Regions from separate parts of the Nocardiopsis sp. iso_186 genome, predicted to be linked through region 1. Evidence: riboswitches for the same ligand, from Rfam matches in the RefSeq annotation. Region 1 holds a riboswitch; the other holds the start of a gene.
The links. A riboswitch is a leader RNA that binds a small molecule or an ion and turns the genes downstream of it on or off. The one in region 1 is predicted to bind S-adenosylmethionine.
Positions count from the first base shown of each region.

Region 2: another riboswitch for S-adenosylmethionine. It lies ahead of thrC (threonine synthase); the one in region 1 lies ahead of AC0VYP_RS16370 (aminotransferase class V-fold PLP-dependent enzyme).

Region 1 covers NZ_CM149670.1:3,726,865-3,742,232, forward strand. The annotation lists gene AC0VYP_RS16355 (primosomal protein N') at 1-1,602, shown strand, start outside; gene AC0VYP_RS16360 (nucleotidyltransferase domain-containing protein) at 1,752-2,558, shown strand; gene AC0VYP_RS16365 (SAM-dependent methyltransferase) at 2,633-3,346, opposite strand; gene AC0VYP_RS16370 (aminotransferase class V-fold PLP-dependent enzyme) at 3,468-4,796, opposite strand; SAM riboswitch class IV at 4,858-4,984, opposite strand; gene AC0VYP_RS16375 (DUF3870 domain-containing protein) at 5,341-5,715, shown strand; gene AC0VYP_RS16380 (CaiB/BaiF CoA transferase family protein) at 5,696-6,988, shown strand; gene AC0VYP_RS16385 (acyl-CoA dehydrogenase family protein) at 6,985-8,175, shown strand; gene AC0VYP_RS16390 (nitroreductase/quinone reductase family protein) at 8,261-8,725, shown strand; gene AC0VYP_RS16395 (phosphatase PAP2 family protein) at 9,135-9,749, shown strand; gene metK (methionine adenosyltransferase) at 9,821-11,014, opposite strand; gene coaBC (bifunctional phosphopantothenoylcysteine decarboxylase/phosphopantothenate--cysteine ligase CoaBC) at 11,275-12,501, opposite strand; gene rpoZ (DNA-directed RNA polymerase subunit omega) at 12,645-12,920, opposite strand; partial or broken gene gmk (guanylate kinase) at 13,075-13,665, opposite strand; gene mihF (integration host factor, actinobacterial type) at 13,934-14,254, opposite strand; gene pyrF (orotidine-5'-phosphate decarboxylase) at 14,563-15,264, opposite strand.
Region 2 covers NZ_CM149670.1:5,080,853-5,096,220, reverse strand. The annotation lists gene phoU (phosphate signaling complex protein PhoU) at 1-399, shown strand, start outside; gene AC0VYP_RS22100 (CarD family transcriptional regulator) at 696-1,178, shown strand; gene ispF (2-C-methyl-D-erythritol 2,4-cyclodiphosphate synthase) at 1,201-1,689, shown strand; gene AC0VYP_RS22090 (DUF2637 domain-containing protein) at 1,815-3,143, opposite strand; gene cysS (cysteine--tRNA ligase) at 3,453-4,856, shown strand; gene rlmB (23S rRNA (guanosine(2251)-2'-O)-methyltransferase RlmB) at 4,949-5,929, shown strand; tRNA gene AC0VYP_RS22075 (tRNA-Thr) at 5,970-6,042, shown strand; gene AC0VYP_RS22070 (serine hydrolase domain-containing protein) at 6,609-7,634, shown strand; gene AC0VYP_RS22065 (S8 family serine peptidase) at 7,624-8,826, opposite strand; gene AC0VYP_RS22060 (SAM hydrolase/SAM-dependent halogenase family protein) at 8,968-9,789, opposite strand; gene AC0VYP_RS22055 (DUF3263 domain-containing protein) at 9,863-10,186, shown strand; gene otsB (trehalose-phosphatase) at 10,277-11,095, shown strand; gene AC0VYP_RS22045 (alpha,alpha-trehalose-phosphate synthase (UDP-forming)) at 11,196-12,635, opposite strand; SAM riboswitch class I at 12,942-13,080, shown strand; gene thrC (threonine synthase) at 13,091-14,359, shown strand; gene AC0VYP_RS22035 (MoaD/ThiS family protein) at 14,416-14,694, shown strand; gene groL (chaperonin GroEL) at 15,041-15,368, shown strand, end outside.

The sequences.
Region 1 (15,368 bases):
CCGGAGCAACCCGCCCCGACCGTCACCGAGCCCGATGCCGGGCCCGGCCCCTGGGCGGACTACCCGGCAGGACCGGCGTTCCTCGCCGCTCTGCGCGCGGGACGCGGGCCCCGGGCGGTGTGGGACACCGTTCCCGGCCCCCAGTGGTGTGATGCGATCGCGGTGGCAGCCGGGGCCGCGTCGGCATCGGCGCGGGGCAGCCTGGTGGTGCTCCCCGACGGCCGTGACGTCGCCGCGGTGGACACGGCACTGTCCGCACGGCTGGGACCGGGCATGCACGTCGCGCTGACCGCCGAACTGGGCCCCGCCGAACGGTACCGGCGCTGGCTGTCGGTGCTGCGTGGCGAGGTCGGCATCGTCGTGGGAACCCGTGCCGCGATGTTCGCGCCGGTGCGCGACCTCGGCCTGGTGGTGCTGTGGGACGACGGCGACGACGTGCACGCCGATCCGCACGCCCCCTATCCGCACGCCCGCACCGTGTTGTCGCTGCGGGCGCACAGCACCGGAGCGGGCGCGCTGATCGGCGGGTTCACCCGCACCACCGACGCCGCCCAACTGGTGGAATCGGGCTGGGCGCATCCGCTGGGCGCGGACCGGGAGCTGCTGCGGCGCCGCGCCCCCCGGATCCGCGCGGCCGGCGACGACGCGGAACTGGCCCGGGACGAGGCCGCCCGGTCGGCCCGTATGCCCAGCATGGCGCTGCGGGTGGCCCGCGAAGCCGCAAAGGAGGGACCGGTGCTGATCCAGGTCCCCAGACGCGGCTACCTGAACGCGTTGGCGTGCGCTCACTGCCGCGCTCCCGCGCGCTGCCGCACCTGCCAGGGGCCGTTGGCGATGCGCAGCGCGCACGCGATGCCCTACTGCCGGTGGTGCGGTCACATAGCCGGGGACTGGGGGTGCCCGGACTGCCGGCACACCCGGATGCGCGCCACCGTCGTGGGCGCGCGGCGCACCGCGGAGGAGTTGGGCCGGGCCTTCCCGTCGCTGCCGGTCCGTACATCGGGGCGCGACGAGATCCTGACCGAGATCGGCGATCGCCCCGCCCTCGTGGTGGCCACCCCGGGTGCGGAACCGATGGTGCCCGGAGGGTATGCGGCGGCGGTGTTGCTGGACGGGTGGGCGCTGTTGGGCCGGGCGGACCTGCGCGCCACCGAGGAAGCGCTGCGCCGGTGGTGCGGTGCGTCCGCGCTGGTGCGCCCTGCGGAGGAGGGGGGGCAGGTGGTGGTACTGGCCGATCCGTCCCTGCCCGTGACCCAGGCTCTCATCCGGTGGGATCCGCCGGGTTTCGCCGAACGCGAGCTCGCCGAGCGCCGGGAGCTGGGCTTCCCGCCCGCCGTCGCGATGGCCTCGGTGACCGGGGAACCGGCGAACGTGCGCGAGCTACTGGACCAGCTGGTGCTTCCCGAAGGAACCGAGCTGCTCGGTCCGGTGGCGGTGGCGAACGGCTTCGGCGAAGGAACCGCCGAGCGCGCCCTGTTGCGGTTGCCCCGGGGGTCGGCCCGGGAACTGTCTACCGCGCTGAAAGCCGCTGCGGCGGCGCGCAGCGCACGCCGGGACGAAAAACTGGCGCAGGTGCGGGTGGACCCGCTCGACGTAGTGTGATCCGCTTCACCTCACTGATCGCGGGCATGTCCGCCGCTGTCCCCGCCCCGGTGGGGCCGGCGTCGTGGCCGTCGGAAAATTCCCTGGTGGGTCCGGGCCGTCGGTGGCTAGAGTGCGGTGGCCCGCCCCCGCGACGGAAAAGACCGCCCATGAAGCACTCGACCCCGGAGTTCGCCGCGCTGGCCCACCGCGGCACGATCCTGCGGTGCGAGATCGGCTCCACCGTGCACGGCACGGGCCTGCCCGGGCAGGCCGACCGCGACGAGATGGGTATTTGCGTGGAACCGCGGGAGTACGTGATCGGCCTGCGCCAGTTCGAGCAGTACGTCTTCCAGACCAGCCCCGAAGGCGAACGGTCAGGGCCGGGGGACCTCGACCTGACGGTGTACTCGCTGCGCAAGTGGACGCGGCTGGCGTTGTCGGGCAACCCGACCGTGCTGTTGGCGCTGTTCGTATCCGACTCCCACACCACGCACCTCACCGACCTGGGCCGGGCGCTGCGCGCCAACTCCGACCGGTTCGTCTCGACGGAGGCGGGGAACCGGTTCCTGGGCTACCTGCGCGCCCAGCGCGACAGCATGTTGGGGTTGCGTGGGGGGCGCCACACCAATCGCCCCGAACTGGTGCGGGAGCACGGGTTCGACACCAAGTTCGCCAGCCACATGATCCGGTTGGGCGTCCAGGGCGTGGAGCTCCTGGAGACGGGCCGCATCAGCCTGCCGATGCCCGAGCCGTGGTCGTCATGGATCCGCGACTTGCGCCTGGGCCGCCGTTCACGCGACGAGGCGTTGGCTGTGGCGGCAGAACAGGAAGCGCGTCTGACCGCCCTGCTCGGAACCGCTGACGTGCCCGCGCGGGCCGATCACGCCTGGGCCGACGCCTGGCTGGTGGATGCCTACGAGAGCAGTTGGGCGTCCCGGGACGGTGATCGGGAGGGCACGGCGCAGCCCGGTTGACCGCGGGGCCGCGTCCCGCGACCGCCGATCAGGACGCGGACCGATCTCCTTGGTCACGGCCGCGCCTCACGTGCTCAGGGCCGACGCGCCACGCCGGCCAGGACACCGGTTCCGGTGGCCGCGACCTCGTCGTCGGGATAGGGCCACCAGGCGATATCGGCCGTTCCCGGTTCGAGCAGGTCGAAAGGCTCGAACAGCGTGGCCGCGCGTTGCCGTGCATGAGGGTCGGCGTCGTTAGGCGGTCGCCGGCAGATGACGAGATGGCTCCCCGGGGCGAGAATCTCGTACAACCCCCGCACCAATGCGCCCACGGCATTGTCGCCGGGCAGCGCATCGGCGTTGAGGACCACGCCGAGCGGCGAGGTCAGATCGAGGAGACCGCGAAGGCCGAGCTGACCGGCGATCCCGGCTGCGTCCAGGCGCTTGACGTGCAGGGTCACCGGGCCGTTGACATGCACCGCGGTCCGGCTGCCCACCGACGCCGCAGCCCCGGTGTCCACGTACACGACGCGGGAGTCGGGGTCGTGCGTCCGCGCTACGCCGTGGACCCCTTCGGCAGCAGGAACGCCGGAGCCGATGTTGACGAACTGCCCGATGCCCAGATCGGTGGCGAGGTAGCCCACGCAGCGCCGCAGGAACCCCGGGACGGCAGTGATCACAGCAGGATCGGGAGGCGTCACGGCAGGGGCATCGCGCAGGTAGTTGACGATATGGACGACCCGTGGGCCGGGCACGTCGAGCAGGGGCGGTTCGACGTCGGCGCGCAGTGCCGTCCTGTGGTCAGTCACGATCGCTCCCCGAGCCTCGGCCGATCGAGGTCGGGGCGGGCCGGACGGATCGCGCCGCGAACCCGATTCCCGTGACCTCCGTCATAGCGATCGATGCTACCCGCTTGCCGGGAGAGGCCGCCTAGGGGTGGGGTCTGGGGTCGGGGACCGGCGAGACCCGCTCGTTGACCAGCGCATATTCCCACTGCGGGCCGTGCTCGGCGAGCTCGGCCACTGCACGGACCAACCGGTTGACGTGCTCGACGGTGGTACCGAGGCCGAGGCTGGCCCGCGCTGCCTGCGTGTGCCCGGGCGGGAGGAGTTCGCGGGTGAGCAGGTGTGCGCAGAACAGGCCGTCGCGCACACCGATCCCGTACTCGGCCGAGAGCGCGGCAGCCAGCAGGTCCGCGGGCACGCCGTCCACGACGAAGGAAACGATGCCCACCCTGGGGTGCTCGGGGCCCCACAGGCTCAGGTCGTGGACCGCCGGGATTTGCGCGAGCCCCGTGCGCAGCCGGTCCAACAGGGACTGTTCGTACTCGTGGAGGGTGTCCTGGCCCGCCTCGGTGAGTGCGGTGCAGGCGGCGGCCAGGGCGACCGCGCCAAGGACGTTGGGGCTTCCCGCCTCGTGACGGGCCGGGAGGTCGTTCCAACGGACATCGTGCTCGCTGACGTTTGCGGTGGCACCGCCCCCGGCGAGGTAGGGCTCGGCCGCGCGCAACCAGTTGACCCGGCCGGCCAGCACCCCCGCGCCGAAAGGCGCGTAGAGCTTGTGCCCGGAGAAGGCCACGTAGTCCACGCCGGTGGCCGCGAGGTCGAACGATGCATGCGGGACGAGCTGGGCGGCGTTGACGGCGATCCGGGCTCCTGCGGCGTGGGCGACGGCCGTCAACTCTTCGACCGGCCACAGTTCACCGGTGACGTTGGAGGCAGCCGTGACCACCAGCAGCCGCGGGCCCTCGGGCGCGGCGAGCAGCGCCTGACGCGCGGACTCGACCGCGGCCTCCGGGCTCGCGGGCAGCGGCAGCCGCACGACGCGGCCGGCGGTGCTGCCACGGTGCTGCCACGGCAGCAGCGCCGCGTGGTGCTCTCCGGCGAAGACGACGACGGTGCAGGCGTCGGGCACACACCGGGCCAACAGGTTCAGGGCGTCGGTCGTACCGCGTACGAAGACCACGGCGTCGTCGGCGCGCGCGCCGACGAACCGGGCCACCCCGAGCCGCGCCTTCTCGTAGGCGTCGGTGCTGACCTGGGAGTGAAACCCCGCCCCCCGGTGAACGCTGGCGTAGTAGGGCAGGGCGTCGGCCAGGGTGGCGCGCACCGCTTCGAGGCAGGGGGCGCTGGCGGCGTAGTCGAAGTTGGCGTAGGACACCCGCTCGCCGTTGACCAGCGGGATCAGGACGTCGGCACCGACCACGTCCGGCTGGGGGCTCAGGGGTGCGGAGATCGGGGCTGGGGCGACAGTGGTCACGACATACCTTCCATGGGTCACAGGGGACCCCGGGGTACGCATGGAGCGACCTTGCAGACGGGGTCCGCGCTTGCCTGACACGTTGACGTTCTCGGCCGTGTCTCGACCTGGTCCTCACCCGGGGCACCCCACCGCGGAAGGAGGGTTGCCGGCCAGCGAGCCGGGGCTTTGCGCTGGCGCTCATGACCTGCCAAGGACTATAACCCACGAATCCACCCCGCTCGCGGGAACCCCCCGTGTGACCTGACGCACCCCGACAGGGGACGGCCCGCCGGCCGGTCACTAGAGTGGGGGAATGGGTCTCGGGCACGACCTCGCGCAGCGCCGGGCGGACACCGCCCCGTGGCGCCACGGCCCGTCCGGGATTGCTGCCCTGCGCCACGCGGACGACGCCCCCGAGTGGTCCGGCAACCGGTGCATCGGCCATAATTGGCCGCATCTGCCCCTCCCGCCGAGGGCGGTCCGAATTCTGGCCGTCCTGCCCAGGCGCGAGAATCCAGTCCCCCGGATTCCTCGCATGCCCTGATGGAGGGACACCCACGCCATGCATGACAGCGAACGCCTGCACCGCCTGGCCGACCCCGACGTGGTCCTCGTCTCCGGCTACGCACGGCTCCCCGATGCCGTGGCCGGCCACTCCCAGTACGAACGCCTCGGCGTCGTCCTCGCCGTGAACCTCGGCGACGGTCGAATCGTCGCCGCCGACACCACCCTGCTCACCGACCTCGCCAAGGAATTCTTCCGGGTCCTGGTCGAAGGGCTGTCGGTCTACGACGACATCACAGAAATCGCCAACCGTGTGCAGACCCGCTACGCGGGGCAGTCCGGTGGCGCACTGGCCACTGCGCTGCGACGCTGCCTGGAGACCTGCCTGCAGTTGCGCGCGGCCCACCGCACCGTTGACGCGAGGGAGAAGTGAACCGTTGACCACCACCGACCGACAACCGCACCGGCCACTGGCCGGAATCCGGGTCGCCGACCTGTCCCGGGTACTGGCCGGCCCCTACGCCACGATGCTGCTGGCCGACATGGGGGCCGACGTGGTCAAGATCGAGCATCCCGAACACGGTGACGACACCCGTTCGTGGGGACCGCCTTGGGCCGGTGACCAGGCGGCCTACTACCTCTCCCTGAACCGGGGCAAGCGCAGCCTCGCCATCGACCTGAAAGACCCCGAAGGGCTGGCCGCGGTACGTGAGCTCTGCGCGGGGGCCGACGTGGTCGTACAGAACTTCCGTCCCGGTGTGATCGAGCGCCTCGGCCTGGGATACGAGCAGGTCAAAAAACTCAACCCCGGGGTCGTGTACTGCTCCATCAGCGGCTTCAGTTCCGGGCACAGTCCAGCGGGACGCGCGGGCTTCGACGTGATCGTGCAGGGCGAGAGCGGTCTGATGAGCACCACCGGCACTCCCGGGGGAAGCCCCACCAAGATCGGCATCCCCATCAGCGACGTGTTCACCGGTCTCAACGCCGCCGCGGCCATCTGCGGTGCGCTCACCGGGCGCGAACGCACCGGCACGGGCACCCACGTGGAGGTGTCGTTGATCAACTCCGCGCTGTCGAGCCTGGTCAACGTCGCCCAGCGTGGGCTGGTGACCGGAGCCGAACCGGAACGGTTCGGCCAGGCCCACTCGACGATCGTGCCCTACCAGGTGTTTCCCACCGCCGACGCCGAGATGATCGTTGCCGCCGGCAACGACTCGTTGTACCGGCGACTGTGCACGGCGGTGGGACGCGCCGAGCTGGCCGACGACCCCCGGTTCGCCACCAATCCCGACCGGGTCGCCAACCGGGAAGTACTGGTGGCCGAGCTCACCGCCGCCCTGTCCGCCAAGGGCGCGGAGGAATGGCTGCCGATCCTGACGGCGGCGGGTGTTCCGGTGGGCAAGGTCCGAGGGGTGCTGGAGGCGATCCGCGCCGCCGACGCCTCGGGCGACGCCGCCACGATCACGGTTGACCACCCCACTCTGGGCGACCTCGAACTGGTGCGGGCCGGCTTCCGCTTCGACTCCCCCACCCCCGAAGCAGACGCAGCCGTACTCCCGCCCCCGCTACTGGGCCAGCACTCCACCGCTGTCCTGGAGGGCCTCGGACTGACCGACGAGCAGATCGCCGGGCTCGTAGCGCGCGGGGTGGTCAACCAGAACGGACAGACCCGATCCACGACTCGACGAGGAGCCGATCACCGATGAGCACATCCGCCAAGGTCCCAGCCCCCGACCCACTCGACTTCCTGGCCGTGGACGCCTCCCTGAGCACCGAGGAGGCCGACATCCGCGACGCGGTGCGCGCCTTCGCCGAGCGCGAACTCCTCCCCGACGTCGCGGACTGGTTCGAGGCCGGCACGCTGCCCAACCCGCGCGAACTCGCCAAGCAGGTCGGTGAACTGGGCCTGTTCGGCATGCACCTCACGGGCTACGGCTGTGCCGGAACCAGCGCCGTGGCCTACGGTCTGGCCTGCCGTGAGCTGGAGGCGGTCAACTCGGGTCTGCGCAGTTTCGTGTCGGTCCAGGGGTCGCTGGCAATGGCCGCGATCCACCGGTACGGCTCCGAGGAACAGAAGACGGAGTGGCTGCCGCGGTTGGCCGCGGGCGACGCCATCGGCTGCTTCGGCCTGACCGAACCCGACTCCGGCAGCGATCCCGGATCGATGCGCACCCGCGCCCGCAGGGACGGCACGGACTGGGTGCTGGACGGCACCAAGATGTGGATCACCAACGGTTCCGTCGCCGACGTGGCCGTGGTGTGGGCGACCACCGACGAGGGGGTGCGCGGGTTCGCGGTCCCCACGGACACGCCGGGGTTCGGCGCCAACGTCATCCACCGCAAACTCTCGCTGCGCGCCTCGATCACCGCCGAACTGGTCCTGGACGGGGTGCGGCTCCCCGAAACGGCACGGCTGCCGCTGGCCGAGGGGCTGGGGGCCCCGCTGTCGTGCCTGAACGAGGCACGGTACGGGATCGTTTGGGGCGTGGCGGGTGCGGCGCGCGCCTGCTACGCGGCCGCTCGCGACTACGCGCTGACCCGCGAGCAGTTCGGCGGCCCCATCGCCGGCTTCCAGCTGACCCAGCGCAAACTGGCCGACATGGTGGTGGACGTCAACCAGGCGTCGCTGACCGCGCTGCACCTGGGCCGTCTCAAGGACGCCGGGGCCTGCCACCACAACCAGGTGAGCTTCGGCAAGCTCGCCAATGTGGCCGCCGCTCAGCGCGTGGCCGCCGCTGCCCGCTCGGTGCACGGTGCCAACGGCATCACCCTGGAGTACCCGGTACTGCGCCACATGCTCAATCTGGAGACGGTGGCCACCTACGAGGGCACCGAGGAGATCCATGCACTGAGCGTCGGCCAGGCCGTGACGGGGATCTCCGCTTTCCGCTGACCCCGGGTACGCCGTGTCCCCGGTCCGCCCGGGGACACGGCGTGCACCACAATGGAGGGGCGAGCGCCACGTGTAGGGAGATGCGATGGAGAACGGTACGAAGCGGTTCGAGATGACGCGACTGAGGCGCACCGCCGACGCCGTCGTAGGAGGGTTCCTCAAGTACGGCTTCGGTCCCCGCGACACCCACCTGCTGACCACCCGGGGCGTCAAATCCGGCTTTCTGCGGACCACCCCGGTCAGCCTCGTGGACAACCCCGAGGGCCGCTTCCTGGTGGCCCCCTACGGCGTGGTGGGCTGGGTACGCAACATCCGCAAGAGCGGTTACGCGACGCTGCGCCGCGGCGGGTGGATCGAACTGATCAGCGTGGTCGAGGTCGGTGCCGAACGCGCCGCCCCGGTCCTGCGCGAGTACGTCAACCACCCCCGCGCCGCCGTGGTGGGAGGCTACTTCCGGGCCTGCGCGGACGCACCGGTCGAGCGGTTCGTGGAGGAGGCCGCCGAACACCCCGTGTTCGAGATCGTCCGCAGCACCACGATCCGGATCTGACCAGCGTTTGGCTTGTGTCCTGCCGGTACAGCGCGCGGCCGGGCCCACCGGGACCCCCGACGCGGGTTCCCGGTGGGCCCGGGGCGGACGGACGGGGCCCAGCTGGAGCGACCTCGGGGACTTCGGCACGACCGTTCCACCGATGACGTCTCGTACGTGGCCCTGATCGAATCCCCTCGGCGCAGGATGGCCAGCGTCCGATGCCGGATCGGCGCGGGGGCAGGGGGCGCGATGCCGGATCGAACCGGCTCTCCTGGGAAAGGCGGCGCTGCTCGGTCCGAACGGCCGGGACAGGTTCCGGTAGGCGCTCCCCTTTCGTGGCATGGCGCGTTGGGCGCCCACCGGTGGGAGCGGTCGGGGACAATGGCCCTCGGGCCCGCGAGCGTTCGTGGGGGCCATCACCGTTCAGATGACCGCAGAGACCGCCGGAGCGACCGTGATCCGCAGGATGCCGGAACCGCGCGGGGCCCGGCTCGTGACCGACGGCCTCGACCCCAAGACCTGGCTCGTCGCGGCAAGCGTGCTGGTGGGCTGGGGCACCAGCGGCCTCGTAGGCGTGGGCTGGGCGCTGGCCGCCCTGTGCTTCGCCGGGGTGCTGCCCGTTCTGCTGATCAAACTGCGGGTGCGCAGCGGCGCGTGGAGCGACCGCCACCTCGGGGTCCGGCGGCAGCGGCTGATGGCCATGGCGATGATCGTGGCCTCGGTGACGTGCGGCGCGGCTCTCATGGCCGCGCTGGGCGCCCCAGTACCGATGGTCGCCCTGCTCGTGGCCATCGGTGCGGTTCTGACCCTGCTCGGGGCGATCACGTTCGTCTGGAAGATCTCCGTGCACACGGCGGCGTCATCGGGCAGTGTCGTGATGCTCGTACTGGTCTACGGGGTCTGGGCACTGCTGGCCGCGCCGCTCGTGGTACTGGTCGGCTGGTCGCGCGTGGCCCTGCGCGACCACACAGCGGCCCAGACCGTCGCGGGGGCGGTCGTGGGCAGCACTGCGGCGTGGGTCGTTTTCTCCCTCGTCTTCTGACCGGGACCGTGCACGTCGTCGGCCGCGCCCCGTTCGGGGCGCGGCCGACGACGAACGGCTTCCGGGACCGGTCAGGCGCCCGCGGCGGCCTTGAGGGCCTCGGCGCGGTCGGTGCGCTCCCAGGTGAACTCGGGGAGCTCGCGCCCGAAGTGACCGTAGGCGGCGGTCTTGGAGTAGATCGGGCGGAGCAGGTCGAGGTCGCGGATGATCGCGGCCGGACGGAGGTCGAAGACCTCCTGGACGGCCTTCTCGATGGCCTCCGGTGCCACCTGCTCGGTGCCGAAGGTCTCCAGGAAGATGCCCACGGGCTGGGCCTTGCCGATCGCATAGGCGACCTGGACCTCGACGCGATCGGCCAGGCCGGAGGCGACGATGTTCTTGGCGACCCAGCGGGTGGCGTAGGCGGCGGAACGGTTGACCTTGGACGGGTCCTTGCCGGAGAAAGCTCCGCCACCATGACGGGCGTAACCGCCGTAGGTGTTGACGATGATCTTGCGGCCGGTCAGACCGGCGTCGCCCATCGGGCCGCCGATCTCGAAGCGGCCGGTGGGGTTGACCAGCAGCCGGTAGTCGTCGGATTCGAGGCCGTAGCTGGCCACGACCGGCGCGATCACGTGCTCCTTGATGTCGGGGGTCAGCAGCTCGCGCAGGTCGATGTCGGGAGCGTGCTGGCTGGAGACCACCACGGTGTCCAGACGGACCGGGGTCGTGCCGTCGTACTCGATGGTGACCTGGGTTTTGCCGTCGGGGCGCAGGTAGGGGACGGTTCCGTCGCGGCGCACCGCGGACAACCGCTGCGCCAAGGCGTGCGCGAGCTTGATCGGCAGCGGGAGCAGCTCGGGCGTCTCGTTGTTGGCGTAGCCGAACATGAGGCCCTGGTCGCCGGCGCCCTGCTTGTCGAGGTCGTCGGTGCCCTGGTTCTCGCGCGCCTCATAGGCGGTGTCGACACCCTGGGCGATGTCGGGTGACTGGGCACCGATGGACACCGAGACCCCGCAGGAAGCGCCGTCGAAGCCCTTCGCGGAGGAATCGTAGCCGATCTCCAGGATCTTCTCGCGGATGATGCTGGGGATGTTGACGTAGGTGGACGTAGTCACCTCTCCGGCGACGTGCACCTGCCCGGTGGTGATCAGGGTCTCCACCGCGACCCGGCTCTTGGGGTCTTCAGTGAGCATCGAGTCGAGGATCGCGTCACTGATCTGGTCGGCCATCTTGTCGGGGTGGCCTTCGGTGACCGACTCGGAGGTGAAAAGGCGACGGGACACGTTGAGGGACTCCTTGCAGCGGCTGCTGGCTGACAGTTGTCGCGCCGGCCGGGAGAACAGGGGGGAGGCCGCCCGTTAATTTCCGACCAGCGTGGTTGGTTTATGGTCCCACTGTAGTGGGCGCCTGGCGGCAACCGCGAGGGTACACCCCGGGCGTCCCCCGCAGGGTCCCCTGGAATCATCGGTTTCTCCCCGCACACAACGGCGCTGGGCAGGGCTTACGTAGCCTACTTGGTAACCGGTCACCCGCAAATGCGGCGCTACCGGCCGCTACCAGTATCCCCGGGAATGCGCGTGGCGACCAGATCCCAAACCTGATCGGCCACGTCCTCCTTGGGGCCGCGTTCGATCTCCACCGAGGCACCCTCTGCGGTCAGCACGACGGCCTGGTTGTCAGCGGTGCCGAACGCCCGACCGTCGCCGACCTGGTTGACCACCAGCAGGTCGCAGCCTTTTCTGGCGAGTTTGGCGCGACCGTTGTCGAGCACGTTGTCGGTCTCGGCAGCGAAACCGACCACGATCTGGCCGGGCCGGGCACGCTCGCGACTGACCTCGGCGAGGATGTCGGGGTTCTCCACCAGGGCGATCGGGGCCGGCGTGGTCCCAGCCGTTTTCTTGATCTTGCTGGCGGTCACCGTGTCGGGCCGGAAGTCGGCCACCGCGGCGGCCATCACCACCACATCAGCCGTGGCGGCACCCTCCAGCACGGCTTCGCGCAGTTCACGAGCCGAAGTGACCCTGCGCACGTCCACCCCCGCGGGGTCGGGCAACTCGACGTTGGCAGAGAGCAGGGTCACGGATGCTCCTCTGGCGGCCGCGGTGGCGGCCAGCGCGTATCCCTGCCTGCCCGACGAGCGGTTGCCCAGGAAGCGGACCGGGTCGATCGCCTCACGGGTCCCCCCGGCGGAGACGACGACGCGCACTCCGGCGAGGTCGGCGGTTCCCGCCCCCCTCGCCAGAACTCTGCGGGCGACCGCGAAGAGCGCAGCGGGATCGGGCAGACGTCCCCGACCGGTGTCGGCTCCGGTGAGCCGACCCACTGCCGGGTCGAGCACGACGGCCCCGCGGGAGCGCAGGGTGGCGACGTTGGCCTGGGTGGCCGGGTGCTCCCACATCTCCGTGTGCATGGCGGGTGCGAAGACGACCGGACAACGGGCGGTGAGCAAGGTGTTGGTGAGGAGATCGTCGGCGAGTCCGTGCGCGGCCTTGGCCAACAGATTGGCGGTGGCCGGGGCGACGAACACGAGATCGGCCCCCTGGCCGATACGCACGTGCGGAACTTCGTGGACGGTGTCGAAGACCCCTGTCGCCACTGGCTGCCCGGACAGCGCCGCCCAGGTGGGCTCCCCGACGAAGCGCAGGGCCTCGTCGGTGGGGACCACTCGGACGCGGTGGCCGGACTCGGTCAGGCGGCGGAGGAGCTCGCAGACCTTGTAGGCGGCGATCCCCCCGCCAACACCGAGGACGACCTCAGGTTCGGCTGACATACGCGGCTCGTCTCCGTCTCCCGTGCGGGTCAAGCCGCTACCGTCGCGGCCCGCGGCCCGCGTGGGCGCGGTCCGCGCCCACGACGGTAGCGAAGCCGGCCCACCTCGTTCCGCCCGACCCCTGCGGGGCGCGGGCAGGACTGTCAGCGGTCGTGCGGGTTGTCAACCGGCTCGGAGGTCAGCAGGCGCTCCCGGACCTCGCGCAGCGCGATGGACAGGGACTTCTCCTGGACCTGGGTCTCGACGAGCGGGCCCACGTACTCGAGCAGGCCCTCGCCCAACTGGGCGTAGTAGGCGTTGATCTGGCGGGCGCGCTTGGACGCCATCGTGACCAGGCTGTACTTGCTGTTGACGACCTCAAGGAGCTCGTCGATCGGCGGGTTGGTGATGCCTTCGGCGACGGGCGGTGTACCGGCCAAGGTGCGTACCCCTAGGTGGTCAGCCGGCCCCGACAGATGCAGGGCCGTGGGATGTGAGGATGCGGACGGGATCGGGACGGCGGCGGGCCGCTCGAACGCCGTGGCGCCGGCGGAGAAACCCCCCGCTGCCCGGGCACCGCGAAGCCTGCCTGGGCTACGGCGCGACTACCAAAGTTAGCAGCTCATCGCAGACGTCGTGTACCGACGTGTTGACCAGGGTTGTGTCGAACTCCTTCTCGGCCGCGAGTTCGACCCGGGCGGTGTCGAGTCAACGCTGCACGACCTCGGGGGACTCCGTTCCCCTCCCGGTGAGCCTGCGCACCAGTTCCTCCCAGGAGGGCGGGGCGAGAAAGACCAGGAATGCGTCGGACATGTTGCCGCGGACCTGCCGGGCCCCCTGGAGCTCGATTTCGAGGAGGACCGGCTGCCCCGCCTCCAACCGCTGCACGACGGGGGCGCGCGGCGTGCCGTAGCGGTTGCCGGCGAACTCGGCCCACTCAAGCAGCTCGCCGGAAGCGATGAGCCGCTCGAACTCCGCGCTGTCGACGAAGTGGTACTCGACACCGTCGGTCTCTCCGGGGCGAGGCGTACGGGTGGTGACGGAGACCGACAGCCACACCTCGGGGTGACGGCGGCGGAGTTCCTTGACCACCGTGCTCTTGCCGACTCCGGACGGACCGGAGAGGACCGTGAGCCGCCTCGGCTGACTGGGCCGACTGGCGCGGGTTCCGGGCTCGACAGGCACTGGCTCTCAGACTCTCAACCCCCGCGACACGCGGGTTCGACGGTGGTGGCGGCGCAAGGGTGAGATCGAGGCGCGACATGTGCCGCGCGCAATCGTCCGGCCCGGCTCCACGGAAGGGCTGTCGAGTCGTCAACAGCAGCGGGCGGCCCTGTGGCGTGGGTCTTTTATACCAGCTGAAAGCAGGTCGGCCTGCCGACGCGCTGGACGCGTCGGCAGGCCGACCGTGTGACGACGCTGGCGCGCTAGGCACGCCGGGGCCGCACCTGAACTACTCGGTTCCGCCGAACTCGCTTTCCAGCGCGGCGCGCTGGTTGGCGCCCAGGCCGCGGACGCGCCGCGACTCGGCGATGTTGAGGCGCTCCATGATCTGCTTGGCACGGACTTTGCCGACGCCGGGGAGCGACTCAAGCAGTGCGGAGACCTTCATCTTGCCGATGACGTCATCGGTCTGACCGCCCTTAAGGACGTCGGTCAGGGAGATGCCACCGTGCTTGAGACGGTTCTTGACCTCCGCGCGCTCTTTTCTGGCCTTGGCGGCCTTCTCAAGAGCCGCAGCGCGCTGTTCAGGTGTGAGGGGAGGAAGGGCCACGCCGGGTCACCTCGGTTTTCTCTAGTTTTTGGAGGGCGGACGCCTGCGCAAGTTAGTAGGTTCCAGGCCCCTTCGGCAACGCAAAGTGGCTTTTCAAGCGCTATTTCATCCAACTAACTACGTTGAGTGATGCAACGAATGCGGAGAGGAGCGAAAATCGGGACTTTGGTCCTGACTAGCCGCCCGAGCTGGAACGAAGCCCCAGCCCACCGATTTGAGTGACCTTAACCACAGCAGGCACCTCCAGCGCAATTTCGGACGAACATATCCAAGGACCACTAAAGACCCAAAAGGATCTCGGCGGCGCTTTACGCAGACGTCGCCTCGGCCCGACGGATCGCCGAAGCGATGGACGCCGCCGCTGCACCGGGATCCGCGGCGTTGGTGATCGGGCGGCCGATCACCAACAGGTCGGATCCCGCTGCAAGGGCTTCCTCCGGAGTGGCAACCCGGGCCTGGTCCCCACGGTCGGAGCCTGCCGGGCGCACCCCAGGAGTGATCATCGTGATGTCGGGACCGACCTCGGCCCGCAGCGAGGCCACCTCGTGGGCCGAACAGACGAGAGCACGTGCCCCCGCACCGACGGCCAGTGCGGCGAGGCGGCGCGCCGCATCCGAGGTGGACCCGCGCAGGCCGATCTGCTCCAGAGCCGAGTCGTCCAGCGAGGTGAGCACCGTGACGGCCGCGATCTTCGTGTCCGGGGCCGCCTCGACCGCAGCTTTGATCATGTCGGCGCCGCCGGCGGCGTGCACGGTCAGGATCGAGGGCTTGAGCCGCGCCACTGCGCGGGCCGCTCCGGCGACCGTTGCCGGGATGTCGTGCAGTTTGAGGTCCAGGAAGAGCGCGACCTTGCTGGCCCCGCGCATCGTGGTGATGACCTCGGGCCCGTAGCGCAGGTAGAGCTCCAGTCCCACCTTCAGCGTGCTGACATGTGGTGCGACCGCGGATGCCCAGCGGGCGGCGGTCTCAATGTCGGGTGCGTCGATGGCGACGGCGATAGGCGCTGCCACGATCGTTCTCCTTCGTGTCAGGAATGGTTGGGCCGGATGGACCGCCCCGGGTGGGGCGGGTCGTCACCGGGAGCGGACGGGCCCGCTCCCGATCCCCGGTTTCG
Region 2 (15,368 bases), 1.4 Mb from region 1:
GACCTGGAGCGGATGGGCGACCACGCCGTTCACATCGCCAAGATCGCGCGCCGCCGCCACCCCGACTCCGCCATTCCTGCCGAGCTGCGCTCCATCGTGCTCGAAATGGGCCATCAGGCGGAACTGCTGGTCATCAAGGCCGGCGAGGTCGTGTCCAACCGCGATGCCGAGACCGCGCTGGAGCTCGACGAGGACGACGACCGCATGGACCGCCTGCGCCGCAAGCTGCTCAAGCGCATCCTGGACCCGGGCTGGTCCCACGGGGTCGAGGCGACCATGGACGTCACCCTTGCCGGACGGTTCTACGAGCGCTTCGGCGACCACGCGGTACACGTGGCCGACAACCTGGTCTACATGGTCACCGGGGAGAAGCGGAAGGACTACGAGCAGGAGGCGTAGCCGATCCGGTCGTAATGGGCCGGTGATGGATTTCTCGGGGGTCGCGGCACGTGCCGCGACCCTTCGTCGTGGCCGCTCGAAGGGATCGCGGGTAGACTGGGGGATTCCCGCTGAGACAGGCCGTGTCCACTGCGTCAAGCGCTCCGGACCGCTTTCTCGGAGCCTCGCCAAAGCACTAGGGGTTTGCTTTGTCAAGCCTTCGATACCGTGTTTGACCTGGGGCTACGCAAACCTAATAGGTACTTTAAGTCATGGATTCGTGGTATCCTCCAGGTAGCGGAAGGGGTACTTGTCACATGACTTTTAAGGTCGGCGACACCGTTGTCTACCCCCATCATGGGGCTGCTCGTATTGAAGCCATCGAAACGCGAACCATCAAGGGCGAGGACAAGATCTACCTCGTTCTCAAGGTTGACAAAGGCGACCTGACGGTTCGAGTGCCGGCGGACAACGCCGAAGACGTCGGCGTCCGCGACGTGGTTGGCCAGGAAGGTCTGGACAAGGTCTTCGAGGTGCTGCGTGCACCGCACACCGAAGAACCCACCAACTGGTCGCGACGCTACAAGGCGAACCTGGAGAAGCTTGCCTCCGGTGACGTCAACAAGGTCGCCGAGGTCGTGCGCGACCTCTGGAGGAGGGACAAGGAGCGCGGTCTCTCCGCCGGTGAGAAGCGAATGCTCGCGAAGGCCCGGCAGATCCTGGTGAGTGAACTCGCCCTCGCCGAAAAGACCAATGAGGACAAGGCCGAGGCACTCCTCGACGAGGTTCTCACCAGTTGAGAAATACGCATTGATGCGCGATATGCCAAGGGTGGGCGTTGGAACAGACGTCCACCCCTTTGCGTCTGGCCGCACGCTTTTCCTCGCCGGGCTCGAATGGCCCGGCGAAGACGGTGTCAGCGGGCACTCCGACGGTGACGTCGCCGCCCACGCGGCCTGCGACGCGCTCTTCTCCGCCTGCGGGCTGGGAGACCTCGGTGAGCAGTTCGGCACCTCCGACCCCCGTTGGCACGGGGCGTCGGGCGTCACGCTGCTGACCGAGGCCGCGGAGCGTGTACGCGGTGCCGGTTACACGATCGGCAACGTCGCCGTTCAGATCATCAGCAACCGACCGAAGTTCGCTCCGCGGCGGGACGAGGCCGAGAAGGTCCTCTCCGCGGCCGTCGGGGCGCCCGTGACGGTTTCGGCGACCACCACCGACGGTCTGGGCCTCACCGGGCGTGGAGAGGGCATCGCAGCGATCGCCACCGCCCTGTGCGTCCATACGGGTTCGCCTGCGGACCCGGGATAGTCCTTAAGGGACGGGTACGCCGTCCGTGCTTCATACCGGGCTTGTTCGGCCGCGTTCGGTGCGCTGCCGCCACCCCGGTTCGGGCCGGTGCGGCTGTTCATCGCCGCACCGGCCCGACTCCGTTCTCAGTCCTTCGGCGGGGTGGGTGCACTGCGGACCCGCCAGGACGGGGGTTCGGCGGGCACCCCCGGAGACTTGCGCGGCTTGAGCACCATCGGGCGCTTGCGTACCGGTTCCACCGGTGGGGAGCTCGGTCCGACGGCGTGGGCCGGAGTCTCGGCCGGGCGCTGCTCCGCCTCGACGGGGGCCTCGTATGCCTCGTCGCCGGCAGGGTCGTCCGGCACCGGGTCGGGATCGAATCCGTCGTCGGTCTCCAACTGCCGGTTCAGTGCCTCGGCCCGTTCGCGGGCGGCTCCGGCGTCCTGCAACGGTTCGGGCGAACCGGCGGCGCGCTTGATCACGCCTCCGCCCTCGGCGGGGGTGCGTTTGGGCAGTTCCTCCGCCGAAACGGGTGCGGGTGCGGGCTTTGTCCCGGGCACGTCGGCCTGGTCCGGTACGTCAACCGTTTCGGGGACAGGAGCAGGACCTGGGGGAGGGACCTGCTCGGGTTCCTGCTCGGGTTCCTGCTCGGCGGGCTGCTCGGCGGCGACCGGCTCATCCCGCGCCTCGACGGGGAAACGGTGCTCCTCGGCCGGTTCGGGCGCCGGGGTCGCAGGCGGGGCGGACATCTCCTCGCCCCGTTCCGCAGGGGTCGGGGCCTCCGGTGCCTCCCGGGGAACCGGAGGGACGGCGAGCGCGGGTTCGGGTTCGGGCTCTCCTCGCGGGGTCAGCGCGGGCGCGGTCGCCGGAGTGCCTTCGCGCCGCAGTACCTGGGTGGTGTCCTCCGCATTTTTCCAGTCGATGTCCTGGGTGGGGTGTGCCTCGGGCCGGTCCCCGGTCGGTTCGGAGGGCTGCTCGGGACTGCGGGGGCGCGGGCGTCGCGGACGGACCCGCTCGCCGCGCAGCTCCACCACGATCCACAACAACAGCCGGAACGCCACCAGGAGCGCCACCCACGGGCCGACCGCCACGACCACCGTGGCGACCCAGTCCAACAGGCGGTAGTCCAGGGCCCGCATCGCGCTGCCCCCTGCGGCCAGCAGGATGAGGACCAGGACGAGCGCGTCCACCCAGATCCTGCGGGCGAGGGGCGCCGCACGCAGCAGGTAGGTCGTCCAGAACGCCATCATCAGCAACAGCGTGAACAGGCCGGGATAGAGGTGTGCGAGCTCCGCGCTCATCCCGCCCTGGACGGCGATCTGGTAGATCCCGTTGTACGACAGCAGGATCGCGCAGCCCGCGATCACCAGCACACCGAGTGTGGCGAGCGTGATGACCCCGGCCCGCGATCCGCTGCCGGACGGTTCCGGAGTCCGACGGGGGCGGTGGGGGGTTTGGGAGGAATTAGCTGGCATCGTGCGGGTCAGATTAGCCGAGGGGCGTTGCCCAGACGAGGGCTTCGCACGGAATCGGTGGGACCGGGGCCGGGGACTCCGGGGGGGTTTGGGTGATTTCCGCAGTTCGAGGCGTCCGGTGGGCAATTCGGTGGGACCGGGCCTGCGCCTCGGACGCGGCGTGTCGCGATTCCGGCGGGTAAAAGTCAGGTGGATTGCGCAATGACCGTTTCCGGCTGCCCCACTCGCCGGGAGACGGGAAGAATTCGAGGGTCAACCGTCATCGCAAGCCACTCCGCGGCGCACCCGGAAACGGTTACCCTTGACAACGTGAGTCTGCGCTTCTATGACACCCGAGCCCGCCAGGTCCGCGACTTCACCCCGTTGCACGAGGGGTGTGTGTCGCTGTACCTGTGTGGTGCCACGGTGCAGGCTCCCCCGCACATCGGACACATCCGTTCGGGGGTGAACTTCGATATCCTGCGGCGCTGGCTGATCCACCGCGGATACGCGGTCACCTTCTGCCGCAACGTCACCGACATCGATGACAAGATCATCCGGGTCGCCAAGGACGAGGGCGTCCAGTGGTGGGAGGTCAGCGAGCGCAACCAGCGCGCGTTCACCTACGCCTACGACGTCCTGGGCTGCCTGCCGCCCACCGTCGAGCCGCGCGCCACCGGTCACGTCCCGGAGATGGTGGAGCTGATGCACCGCCTCATCGACCGAGGGCACGCCTACGCCGCCGAGGACGGATCGGGCGACGTCTACTTCGACGTCCCCTCCTACCCCGAGTACGGGGAGCTGTCCAACCAGCGCGTCGAGCAGATGCGTACGGGGGAGGGCGACGAGCGCGACAAACGCGACCCCCGCGACTTCGCGCTGTGGAAGGGCGCCCGGCCCGGCGAGCCGCAGTGGCCCACCCCCTGGGGCCCCGGCCGCCCCGGGTGGCACCTGGAGTGCTCGGCGATGGCCACCAAGTACCTCGGTCCGGTCTTCGACATCCACGGCGGCGGGATCGACCTCGTCTTCCCGCACCACGAGAACGAGAGCGCGCAGTCGAAGGCGGCCGGGGACGGCTTCGCGCGCTACTGGCTGCACAACGGAATGCTCACCACCGGCGGTGAGAAGATGAGCAAGTCGCTGGGCAACTCGCTGCTCATCCCCCTGATGATCCGCCGGGTCCGGCCGGTTGAGCTGCGCTACTACCTCGGACAGGCGCACTACCGCTCCAGCCTCGACTACTCCGACGAGGCCCTCCAGGAGGCCGCAGCGGCCTACCAGCGCATCGAGGGCTTCCTGACCCGCGTCGCCGAGGTCGCCGGGCCGGTCCCCGCCGAGGCCGAGGTCCCCGCCGACTTCGCCGCAGCCCTCGACGACGACCTCGGGGTCTCCCAGGCGCTGGCCATCGTGCACGGACACGTCCGCGAAGGCAACACCGCGCTCGCCGACGGGGCGAAGGAGCGGGCGGCCGAACTCGCCGCGGAGCTCAGGACGATGCTCGCGGTTCTGGGGCTGGACCCGCTTTCGGAGCAGTGGGCGGGATCGGGGGCGGAGTCGGCCGGCATGCGCGACGTGATCGACGCACTGGTGTCGGTCGCGCTCGGGCAGCGCCAGGCAGCCCGCGCCCGCAAGGACTACGCGGCAGCCGACGAGATCCGCGACCAGCTCGGCGCTGCGGGCGTCCTCGTCGAGGACACCCCGCAGGGCCCCCGCTGGGAGCTCAAGCGCGGGTAGCGCGGGAGATGATGGACCCTGGGCCACGGCCGGTCGCGGTCGTGGCCTTCACCATGCTTACACGGTAGGCGAATTGAGAGAGGACGGGCGTTATGCCCTCGAAGAAGACGAAGAAGGGCCCGACCAAGGGCAGCGGTGGCAAGGGCCGCCGCTCCCTGGAGGGAAGAAAGGGCACGCTGCCCGCCGAGGAGCGGCACTGGTACGGGGGAAAGCAGCGCTCCTCTGCCGCCAAGCGGGCGCAGGCCGCCTCGGAGAAGGCGCCGGGGCGCGGCGATGACACCCCCAGCAGCCCGATCCGCGGTGGGAGCGGCGGCAGTTCCGAGCTGTTGATCGGCCGCAACCCGGTCGTGGAGGCGCTGCGCGCGGGCATGCCCGCCGCGAAGCTCTTCCTGTCCAACAGCCTCGACCCCGACGACCGCATCGTCGAGGCCAGCAAGCTGGCCGGTGCCAAGGGCATCGAGATCCTGGAGATCAACCGGACCGAACTGGACCGCCGTTGCGACAGCAACGGGCTGCCCAACGCCGTCCACCAAGGCATCGCGTTGCAGATCCGTCCCTACCGCTATTGGGACCCCCAAGGGCTTCTGGACGCGGCGCTGGCCGGCGAGAACCCGCCGCTGATCATCGCCCTGGACGGTGTCACCGATCCGCACAACCTGGGCGCCGTCGCCCGGTCGGCCGCGGCTTTCGGCGCCAACGGCCTGCTCATCCCCGAGCGTCGTGCGGCCGGTGTGACCATGGCTGCGTGGAAGACCTCGGCCGGGACACTGGCCCGGCTCCCGGTCGCCCAGGCGACCAACCTGACCCGTGCCCTTGAGCTTTACAAGGAGAACGGTCTGTTCGTGGTCGGCCTCGACGCCGACGGCGACACCCGACTCGACGAGCTCGAACTCGCCACCGGCCCCTTGGTCGTCGTGGTCGGTTCCGAGGGCAAGGGGTTGTCCCGCCTGGTGCGCGAGACCTGCGACGCGGTGGCCAGCATCCCCATCAGCGGAGCGGAGTCGCTCAACGCGTCCGTCGCGGCCGGTGTGTCCCTCTACGAGGTCGCCCGCCGACGCTCGTCCGCGAACTAGGGCCTTAGCCTGTACCATTCCACTTGGTGTTCCGACACCGGCCGGCGTGGCTCAATTGGCAGAGCAGCCGCCTTGTAAGCGGCAGGTTAGGGGTTCAAGTCCCCTCGCCGGCTCGTCGGACGGGGCCGGCACCCTGGTCGGCGATTCCTCGCGGAGTCGTTGACCAGGGTGCCGGCCCCGTCGTTTTTTCGGTGGGTCCCCGGTGAACGGTCCTGCACCGGAGTCGCGTCGGTGCCCGGTCAACGTGCCCGGGGCAGCCGCTCTCGGACTACGGCCGCCCCGACGTCCCCATCGTGCGTCCCGGCCGTCAGAAACCGGTCGGAGCCGCGCTCGATGCCGACGGCCGCGGCCCGCGGAGACCTCCTCAACGGCTGCGGAGCGCTCTTCGATGTCCCATCCGGCCGACCTCCATGATCATCGTGCGACGACCGGCGCCCGAGCCGCTCGCGCGGAAGATCATTTCACCGGTGCTCCGCGGTATGTCGGTCCTTGCCGTTCATGCTGATCAGAGGTGTTCTGATCGATGATCGAAGCGGTCCGTCCCTTGTCATCGCCGGCGCCGCTGTGCCGGCACGGTTTTTATCGGGCTGAAAAGGTCTGTCCGAATTTTCTCGTGGTGAGACGCAACCTCCCCCCGGGTATTCGAGTTGGTGGGGCTGGTCGAAAGCAAGGAGAGCGTGTGCGGGACGGCGATTGGGTTGCGCAGACCAGCACGGAATTGCGTGGGGTGCTGAAGGTCATGGTGGACGCCGGATGGCTGCCCGGTGGGGCGGCGGTGGTCGGTTCCGGTGGGACATGGGAGTTCGTTTCGGTCGGGCAGGTCGGGATCGAGTGTGGGGAGGCTCCGACCGCCCCTGACGTTCACTACGACGTGGCGAGTCTGACGAAGGTGATGGCGACCTGGGCGCTGGCGGGCCGGGCCGTCACAGAGGGACTCCTCGACCTGGACACGCCTGTAGCGGCCTACTACTCGGGGGGACCCTACCCGGGCGGCGGTGTCACGGCTCGGCAGATCCTCACGCACACGTCCCGGCTCAACCCGGTGACCTGGCTGGAGCGCTATGCCGGGACCGAGCAGGACCTGGCCCTGGCGATCCTCGCCGAGGAGTTGGAGGAGCCGGGCTACCGCTACATCGATCGGGGTTTCATCCTGCTCGGACTGCTGCTCGAGCGGTTGCACGGACAGCCTTTGGACGTCCTGGCCGGTGAGGTGTGGAGCGCCGCTGAGATGTCGGCGACCCAGTACGGGCCGCTCCCGCGCTCGGTGTCGGTCGCGCCCACCGAGCGCCGGATTCCCGGAGCAGCCGCCATCTGGGGGGTGGTGCATGACGAGAGCGCCGCGTTGATGGGGGGCGTCGCCGGGCACGCCGGAGTTTTCAGCACGGCCACCGACCTGGGTGTCTTCGCCCGCGACCTGCTGTCGCGCTACTCCGGGGAGCACGGTGCCAACGCCTTCACCAGCTTCGTCCGGCAGAGCTGGCGACCGCACGAGCGCGTGCACAAGGACTACTCGCGCGGACTGGCCTGGCTGACCACCGACGACGGGCTGGTCTACCACAACGGCTATACCGGGACCAGCCTCTACCTGCATCCCGAGACCGGACGCTACGTCGGGATGCTCACCAACGCCGTGCACTTCGGCCGCCGCCGCCCGGGACTGTTCGATCTGCGGGCGACCATACGGGGAGCGTTCTTCAGCGACTGATCCGGCGTCGTCCGCCGCGCGGGGGACGGGGGCGGCGCTCCGGCTCCGGCAGCGGTTCGCGCGGGGGCAGGCCGTAGGGGTTGGACATGCGCTTGCGCAGTACCAGGATCCACACTACGACCAGGACGCCCAGCAGCACGGCGCCGCCCGTCCACAGCGCCCACACCGGCACGAGCGGTTGCTCGTCGGCCTCCTGGGCGAGTTCGGGATCGAACGCGGGTGTCTCTGCGGCGATCAGTTCGGCGGCCGCCAGCGCGCCCGGCGCGTTCAGGGTGCCCGACGCGTCCTGGGTCAGCGCTTCGACGACCTGCTCGGGGCGCAGTTGCGGATGCGCCGAGCGGATCAGTGCGGCGACCCCCGAGGTGAATGCCGCTGCTGCGCCGCTGCCGGTGACGGTGGGGTACCCGCCGTCGGTGCCCGTGGTGACGATCTCCTCGCCCGGTGCGGTCAACACGACGTGGTCCTGGCCGGTGGAGACGGCCGAGGGCTGACCGTCCTGCCCGACGGAACCCACCGCCAGCACGCCCTCGTAGGCGGCCGGGTAGGTCGGTCCCCCGGATTCGTCGGCGCCGCCGTCACCGCCGTCGCCGCCGGAGGCGATCACCACCACACCGCTGGTGAGGGCGTAGTCGATGGCGGACTGCTCGGCGTCGTTCCCGCCGGTGGTGGTGTTGGAGTCGGCCAGCGGGATGCTGATGACCTGCGCGCCCTCGGAGACCGCGGTGCGGATGCCTTTGGCCAGTGCTTCGGGGTCGGGGGCCTGCCCGGTGGCGCCCCCGTCCTGGGCGACCCGGATCGACAGGATCGCGGCCTGGGGTGCGGCGCCGAGGACACCGCCGGTGTGCTCGATACCGTGCCCGTTGGCCGCGATGATCCCGGCCATCGCGGTTCCGTGTTCCCCGTAGCCCGCGCTGCCCGGGGCGAGGTCCTGGCCGGTGAGATCGGGGCCCACGGTGACCCCGGCGAGGTCGGGGTGCTCGGTGTCCACGCCGGTGTCCAGAACGGCGACGGTGACGCCCGCACCCCGGCCGGTTGACCATGCCTCGGTCGCGCCGATGGAGTCCAGTCCCCACTGGTCGTAGGCGAGCTCGGTCGTGTCGGCGGACGCGGGGACCGCGGTGAGGAGGTGCCCACCGAGCAGTGCCGCGCAGGCCCCGAGCCCGATGGACGTGCCGGTCAGTGTGCTGCGCATGGCGACGCATCCTCTCCGCGTACGGCCCGGTTGACCCCGTGCGACCTGGCCGAAAAGCCGCTCGGACGCTGGTCATTGTGTCATGGGGCCCACGTGGTGCGCGGGCGCGATCGGATGGTGCGGTCCGCGGGGCCCGGGAGGTCAGACGGTGAGGTCCACCGGGTCACCGACCGACAGGTCCAGGGTACGGGCGGCGTCACCGCCGTTCACGGCCAGCGAGAGGCGCCCGGCGGAGTCGGTCAGCACCAGGGGAGCCCCCGGCTCGACCGCGCCGAAGGTCGGCGCCAGGGGCAGTGTGTGTGCGCTGCCCGGCAGGCCGACGGCGAGGTGTTCCGGTTGCGGCGAGCCGGCCAGGGCCGCACGCAGGTCCTGCGCGCTCAGCGACAGTTGACAGTTCCCGAAGCGGTCCACCGCGTGCACCTCGCCGTACGCGGCTCCGGGGCGGACCTCGCGGCGCGGGCGGGGCAGGCGCACCAGATCGGTCGGAGCCAGGGCGCGCCCGACGTCGGCCAGGGGGGTACCCGCGGCGATCTGTGCCCCGACCGGCGCGTAGACGTCGCGACCGTGGAACGTCGTTGACACGGGGTGGCGCCATAGCGTCTCGTTGGTGAGTTCGTGCACCGCTGCGACCCCGCCCAGGGCTTCGGCAGCCCAGACCAGGAGCCCGTTGTCCGGGCCGACCAGGACGTGCCCTCCGGCGGCGACGGCGACACTGCGGCGCCGGGTGCCGACCCCCGGGTCCACCACGCACACGTGCACTGCCCGGGGGAGTTCGGGAGCGGTATCGGCGAGCACCGTCGCCCCGCGTCGGATGTCACCGGGCGGGATCTGGTGCGTGATGTCGATCACTCGTAGGGCCGGGGCGTAACGCAGCATCTGTGCGTGGCAGGCGGCCACGAAGCCGTCGGTATTGCCGTAGTCGGTCAGAAAGGACAGGCAACTGTGGCCCTCCGGGGCAGTCATCGGGATACTCCTCCTCCTTGCTCAGCTTCAGTCGCTACGATAAGTCGCGCCAATCCGGACGAGGAGGCGCCCAATGTCAGATGTCGGGCCAATAGACCAAGAAGCGTCCGATGCGTCGGCCGTCGGCCCCAACAGTGTGGACGAGACCGGCCTGAACGAGCGCGAGCGCCGCATCCTCGAATTCGAGGGTCAGTGGTGGAAGTTGGAGGGCTCCAAGGAGCAGGCCATCCGCGACCGGTTCGGCTTCTCCGCGACCCGCTACTACCAGCTCCTCAACGGTCTCATCGAGCGCCCCGAGGCGCTCGTCTTCGACCCCATGACCGTCAAGCGGCTACGCAGGCTGCGTGCCGACCGCCGCCGTCAGCGCACCGCGCGTAAGCTCGGCCTCCAGCTCTAGCCGGACGGCCGTCCGCGGGAACGCGCAAGCCCTCGGGCGCCGCACGGTCGTCCTCCACCTCTTGTCCCAGCATCCGACCGGGAGCCGAGCATGACCGTGTCCACCCCGACGACCGAGGACGGCCGTACCGGTCTCCACCGCATCCGCACGGAGCCAGGTCGTGCCCTCCTCGCTTTCGACTTCGACGGCACCCTGGCCCCGATCGTTGCCGATCCCCGGGATTCCAGGGCGCATCCCGGGGCCGTTGCCGCGTTGAGCGCACTGGCCGTGCACGTGGGGCGGATCGCCGTCGTCACGGGGCGCCCGGCGGGGGTCGCCGTGGAGTACGGGGGCCTCGACGCGGTCCCCGGTCTGGTGGTGCTCGGCCAGTACGGCCGGGAGCGCTGGGAGGACGGCCGCCTTACGGTTCCTCCGGCTCCGGCCGGTGTCGCCGAGGTCCGTGACGCGCTCCCCGGGATGCTCCAGGACCTCGGCGCACCAGAGGGGACGTGGGTCGAGGACAAGGACCACGCGATCGCGGTACACACCCGACGCGCCGCCGACCCCGAGGCCGCGCTCGACCTGCTGCGCGCTCCGTTGGCGGATCTCGCCGAACGGGCCGGACTGGCGGTCGAGCCGGGGCGAATGGTCATCGAACTGCGCCCGCACGGCATGGACAAGGGGGCCGCGCTGACCGCCCTGGTCGGTGAGGTCGGCGCCGCCTCGGTTCTCTACGCCGGCGACGACCTCGGCGACCTTCCGGCTTTCGCCGCTGTCGAGGAGCTGCGGGCCACCGGGATCGAGGGAACGAAGGTGTGCAGCGGATCGACGGAGGTCGCCGAGCTCGCCGAGCGGGCCGACCTGGTCGTTGACGGTCCCGACGGCCTGGTGGATTTTCTGGTCGAGCTGGCGGGCGCACTCGACGCCTGACCGAGGTAGCGAGGTGCGGTCCGGCACACGGATCGCATCGAACGGCACGGGTCCCCGACCGGGAAACGATCGGGGACCCGTATGCGGACGAATCCGGGGATCAGTCCAGCGCGCGCAACTGGTCACCGAACCAGCGCTGCGGGGGCAGCGCCACCGCGGCCTCGACCAGGCGAGCGTTGCGTTCCTGGCGCTCCGCGTCCTGCATGTTCAAAGCGTCGTGCAGCGCCTGGGCGGTCTCAGTCACGTCGTAGGGGTTGACCAGAAGAGCGTCGGAGCCCAGGTCGTCCGCCGCGCCGGCCTCGGTGGACAGCACCAGCGCGACCCCGTTCTCCGAGAGCACCGGGCCTTCCTTGGCGACCAGGTTCATGCCGTCGCGGATCGGGTTGACCAGCAAGACGTCGGCGATCTGGTAGGAGGCCAGTGAACGCGCGTAGTCGTCCTTGACCTCCAGGATCACCGGTGTCCAGTCGTCGGTGCCGAACTCGTCGTTGATCTCCTGGGCGGTCCGGCGCACCGCCTCGGTGTAGGCGCGGTACTCCGCCACGTCGCCACGGCTCGGGTAGGCGAACGCCAGGTGGGTGACCGCCCCGCGCCACTCCGGCCGGTCGCGCAGCAGTTCGCCGAACGCCGCCATGCCGCGCACGATGTTCTTGGACAGCTCGCTGCGGTCCACCCGCAGGACCAGTTTGCGCTCGCCCACCGTCTCGCGGAGTCGGGACCGCCATTGGGCCACGTCCTCGGCCGCGGCCCGTTCGCGCAGTCCCTCGGCGTCCGCGCCGAGGCCGTGCACGCCCACCTCCACGACGCGGCCGCCGTAGTCGATGGTCCGGTTGTCCCAGTTGACGTCGGCCCGCAGGAAGGTCGCGCAGCAGCGCAGGAAGGCATCGGCCCAGCGCGGGCTCAAGAACCCGATGTGGTCGGCGCCGAGCATGCCCTCCAGCAGTTGCCGTCCGACGTCGCCGGGCAACATGCGGAAGTACTCCGGAGGGGCCCACGGGGTGTGGGAGAAGTGCGCGATGCGCAGGTCGGGTCGGCGGCCGCGCATCATCCTGGGCACCAGAGCCAGGTGGTAGTCCTGCACGGCCACCTTCGCGCCGTCGTCGGCTCCGGTCAGCAGGGCTTCGGCGAACGCCGCGTTGTAGGTGCGGTAGTCCTCCCACTCGGCCCGGAAGGCCGCGTCGAAGTGCGGTTTGTTGGGGGTGTCGTAGAGCATGTGGTGGACGAACCACAGCGTTGAGTTCGCCACGGAGTTGTAGGCGTTGGTGAAGGTCTGCTCGGGGATGTCGAGCATCCGCACGCTCGCCCCGCCCAGGTCGTAGCCGGCTCGGTCGAGTCGCCCCTCGGGGGCGGCCGAGGCGGCCTTGCGGTCGGCGTCGGACAGTGCCGCACACACCCACAGGGTGTCGGTCTCGGCGGCCACGGAGCTCAGCCCGGAGACGAGCCCGCCGCCACCGCGCCGGAAGTCGATCGTCCCGTCGTCCCCGATCGAGAAGGACACCGGTCCCCTGTTGGAAGCGACGAGGATCTGTGCCTTGTCCACCTCTTGGTCCACCTCTCCACCGATTGAGCGCGAACGTCCATTTGACTACACCGCCCGTATGTCAACGAGAGGCGGGGCGGTTGATACTGCCGTTCTCGCCCCGTGCGGTGGACCGCAAACCCGTACTTTCCGCCCGGCGCGTCTTTTCGGTCGGTCGCAAGGGTGGTATCAGGGCAGGTGGGTGGTGCGGGAAGCCGGTCGGGGCGCGGCATGGTGTCAGGTGGCTCACCCCGGCTGGAGAATCGGACAGGCCGTCGGTTACAGTAACCACCAGGTTCGGTCACCGGGCCGTTGACAACTTCATATTGCTCATCCAGAGGGGTGGAGGGACCGGCCCTACGAAGCCCCGGCAACCATCTCGGTACACGTTTCTCGTCAGGTGCGAGGCGGCCGAGGCAGGTGCCAACTCCGGCCTGTGCCAAAGCGGCTCAGGCGAAGATGAGGGGAGACGCCTCATGGCGATCGTTGCCGAGCAACCCAGCACATCCGCCACCCACTCCTTCGGCCCCGCCGTCGCGCTGTCCTGTCGCGAATGCGGCGAGCGCTACGAACTCGGCCCGCGCTTCGCGTGCGATTTCTGTTTCGGCCCTCTTGAGGTCGCCTACTCGTTCGGCACCGTCACCCGCGCGTCCATCGAGCAGGGCCCCAACAACATCTGGCGCTACGCCGCCCTCCTCCCGGTCCCGGCCAACGTCCGCGACCTGCCCAACATGAACCCCGGCATGACCCCCCTGGTGCGCGCCGACCGTCTCGCAGCCGAGCTCGGCCTGCGGTCGCTGCACGTCAAGGACGACTCCGGCAACCCGACGCACTCCTTCAAGGACCGCGTTGTGGCGATCGCGGTCGAGGCCGCCCGCACCTTCGGTTTCACCACTCTCTCCTGTTCCTCCACCGGCAACCTCGCCGGCGCGGTCGGCGCCGCTGCCGCGCGGGCGGGCTTCAAGTCCTGCGTGTTCATCCCGGCGGGCCTTGAGGAGGCCAAGGTCGTGATGGCCGCGGTCTACGGTGGCCGCCTGGTGGCCATCGACGGCAACTACGACGACACCAACCGGTTCTGCTCCGAGCTCATCGGCGACGACGCCGGCCAGGACTGGGGTTTCGTCAACGTCAACCTGCGCCCCTACTACGGCGAGGGTTCCAAGACGCTGGCCTACGAGATAGCCGAGCAGCTGGGGTGGCGCCTCCCCGCGCAGATCATCATCCCCATCGCCTCGGGCTCGCAGCTGACCAAGATCGACAAGGGTTTTCAGGAACTGATCGCGCTCGGCCTGGTCGAGGACACCCCCTACAAGATCTTCGGGGCGCAGGCCACGGGATGCTCACCCGTCGCCAAGGCGTGGGAGAACGGCCACGACGTCATCCAGCCGGTCAAGCCCGACACCATCGCCAAGTCGCTGGCGATCGGCAACCCCGCGGACGGCCCCTACGTGCTCGACATCTGCAAGCGGACCGGCGGCGCCGTGGCGCACGTTGACGACACCGAGATCGTGGACGCCATCCGGCTCCTGGCCCGCACCGAGGGCGTCTTCGCCGAGACCGCGGGCGGTGTCACCACCGGGGTGCTGCGCAAGCTCCTGGCGGACGGTCTGCTCGACCCCGACGCCGAGACCGTGGTGCTCAACACCGGTGACGGTCTCAAGACCCTCAACGCCGTCCAGGGCGCCGGGGTCACCGCCACGATCAAGCCCTCCCTCGACGCCTTCCGGGCCGCCGGACTCGCCTGAGTCCGCCGCCGTACCCCGACCCCGTTCTCCGACCCGAGCCAAGGAGTCCCCTAGCCATGAGCGTCAGCGTTCGCGTGCCCACCATCCTGCGGACCTACACCAAGGATGCTGCCGAGGTCGCCGCTGAGGGCGCCACCCTCACCGAGGTCCTCGCCGACCTGGAGGCGAACTTCCCGGGCATCCGGCCGCGCATCCTCGACGACAACGGCCGGATCCGCCGCTTCGTCAACGTCTACGTGGGCGACGAGGACGTGCGTTTCGCCCAGGGGCTCGACACCCCGATCCCCAGCGGGAGCCAGATCTCGATCATCCCCGCGGTCGCGGGCGGCTGCTGAAGCCGGCCCCGCGGCACCGGGGGCACCGACGGCCGGAGCGCGCATCGCGCCTCCGGCCGTCTCCTTTTTGCTCGCAGAAGTGCCAATCTCGCTGGTGGACGCCTGATTTCGGCGCTCTGACCTGCGGGTAACTCCCTGTGGAAAACTCCGTGGGCGTTTGCACTCGACAGGGGAGAGTGCTAAAAAGAAGACCGTTAGCACTCTCATTAGTCGAGTGCTAATCGCGGATCGAGACGATGAGGTCGCGGCCTCCGGCAGACGGGTTGCCGGTACCGGGCGCGGCCGTCCGTCGCGGGCGTCGCCTCGTTCCTTCGCGTATCAGCCCGGTCCCGGGAGGACAAACTCTATGGCAGCCAAACTGATCGCGTTCGACGAGGAAGCCCGGCGCGGCCTCGAGCGCGGCATGAACCAGCTTGCGGACGCCGTCAAGGTGACGCTCGGCCCCAAGGGTCGCAACGTCGTCCTGGAGAAAAAGTGGGGCGCCCCCACCATCACCAACGATGGTGTCTCCATCGCCAAGGAGATCGAGCTCGAAGACCCGTGGGAGAAGATCGGGGCCGAGCTCGTCAAGGAGGTCGCCAAGAAGACCGACGATGTCGCCGGTGACGGCACCACCACCGCCACCGTGCTCGCCCAGGCCCTGGTACGCGAGGGCTTGCGCAACGTCGCCGCCG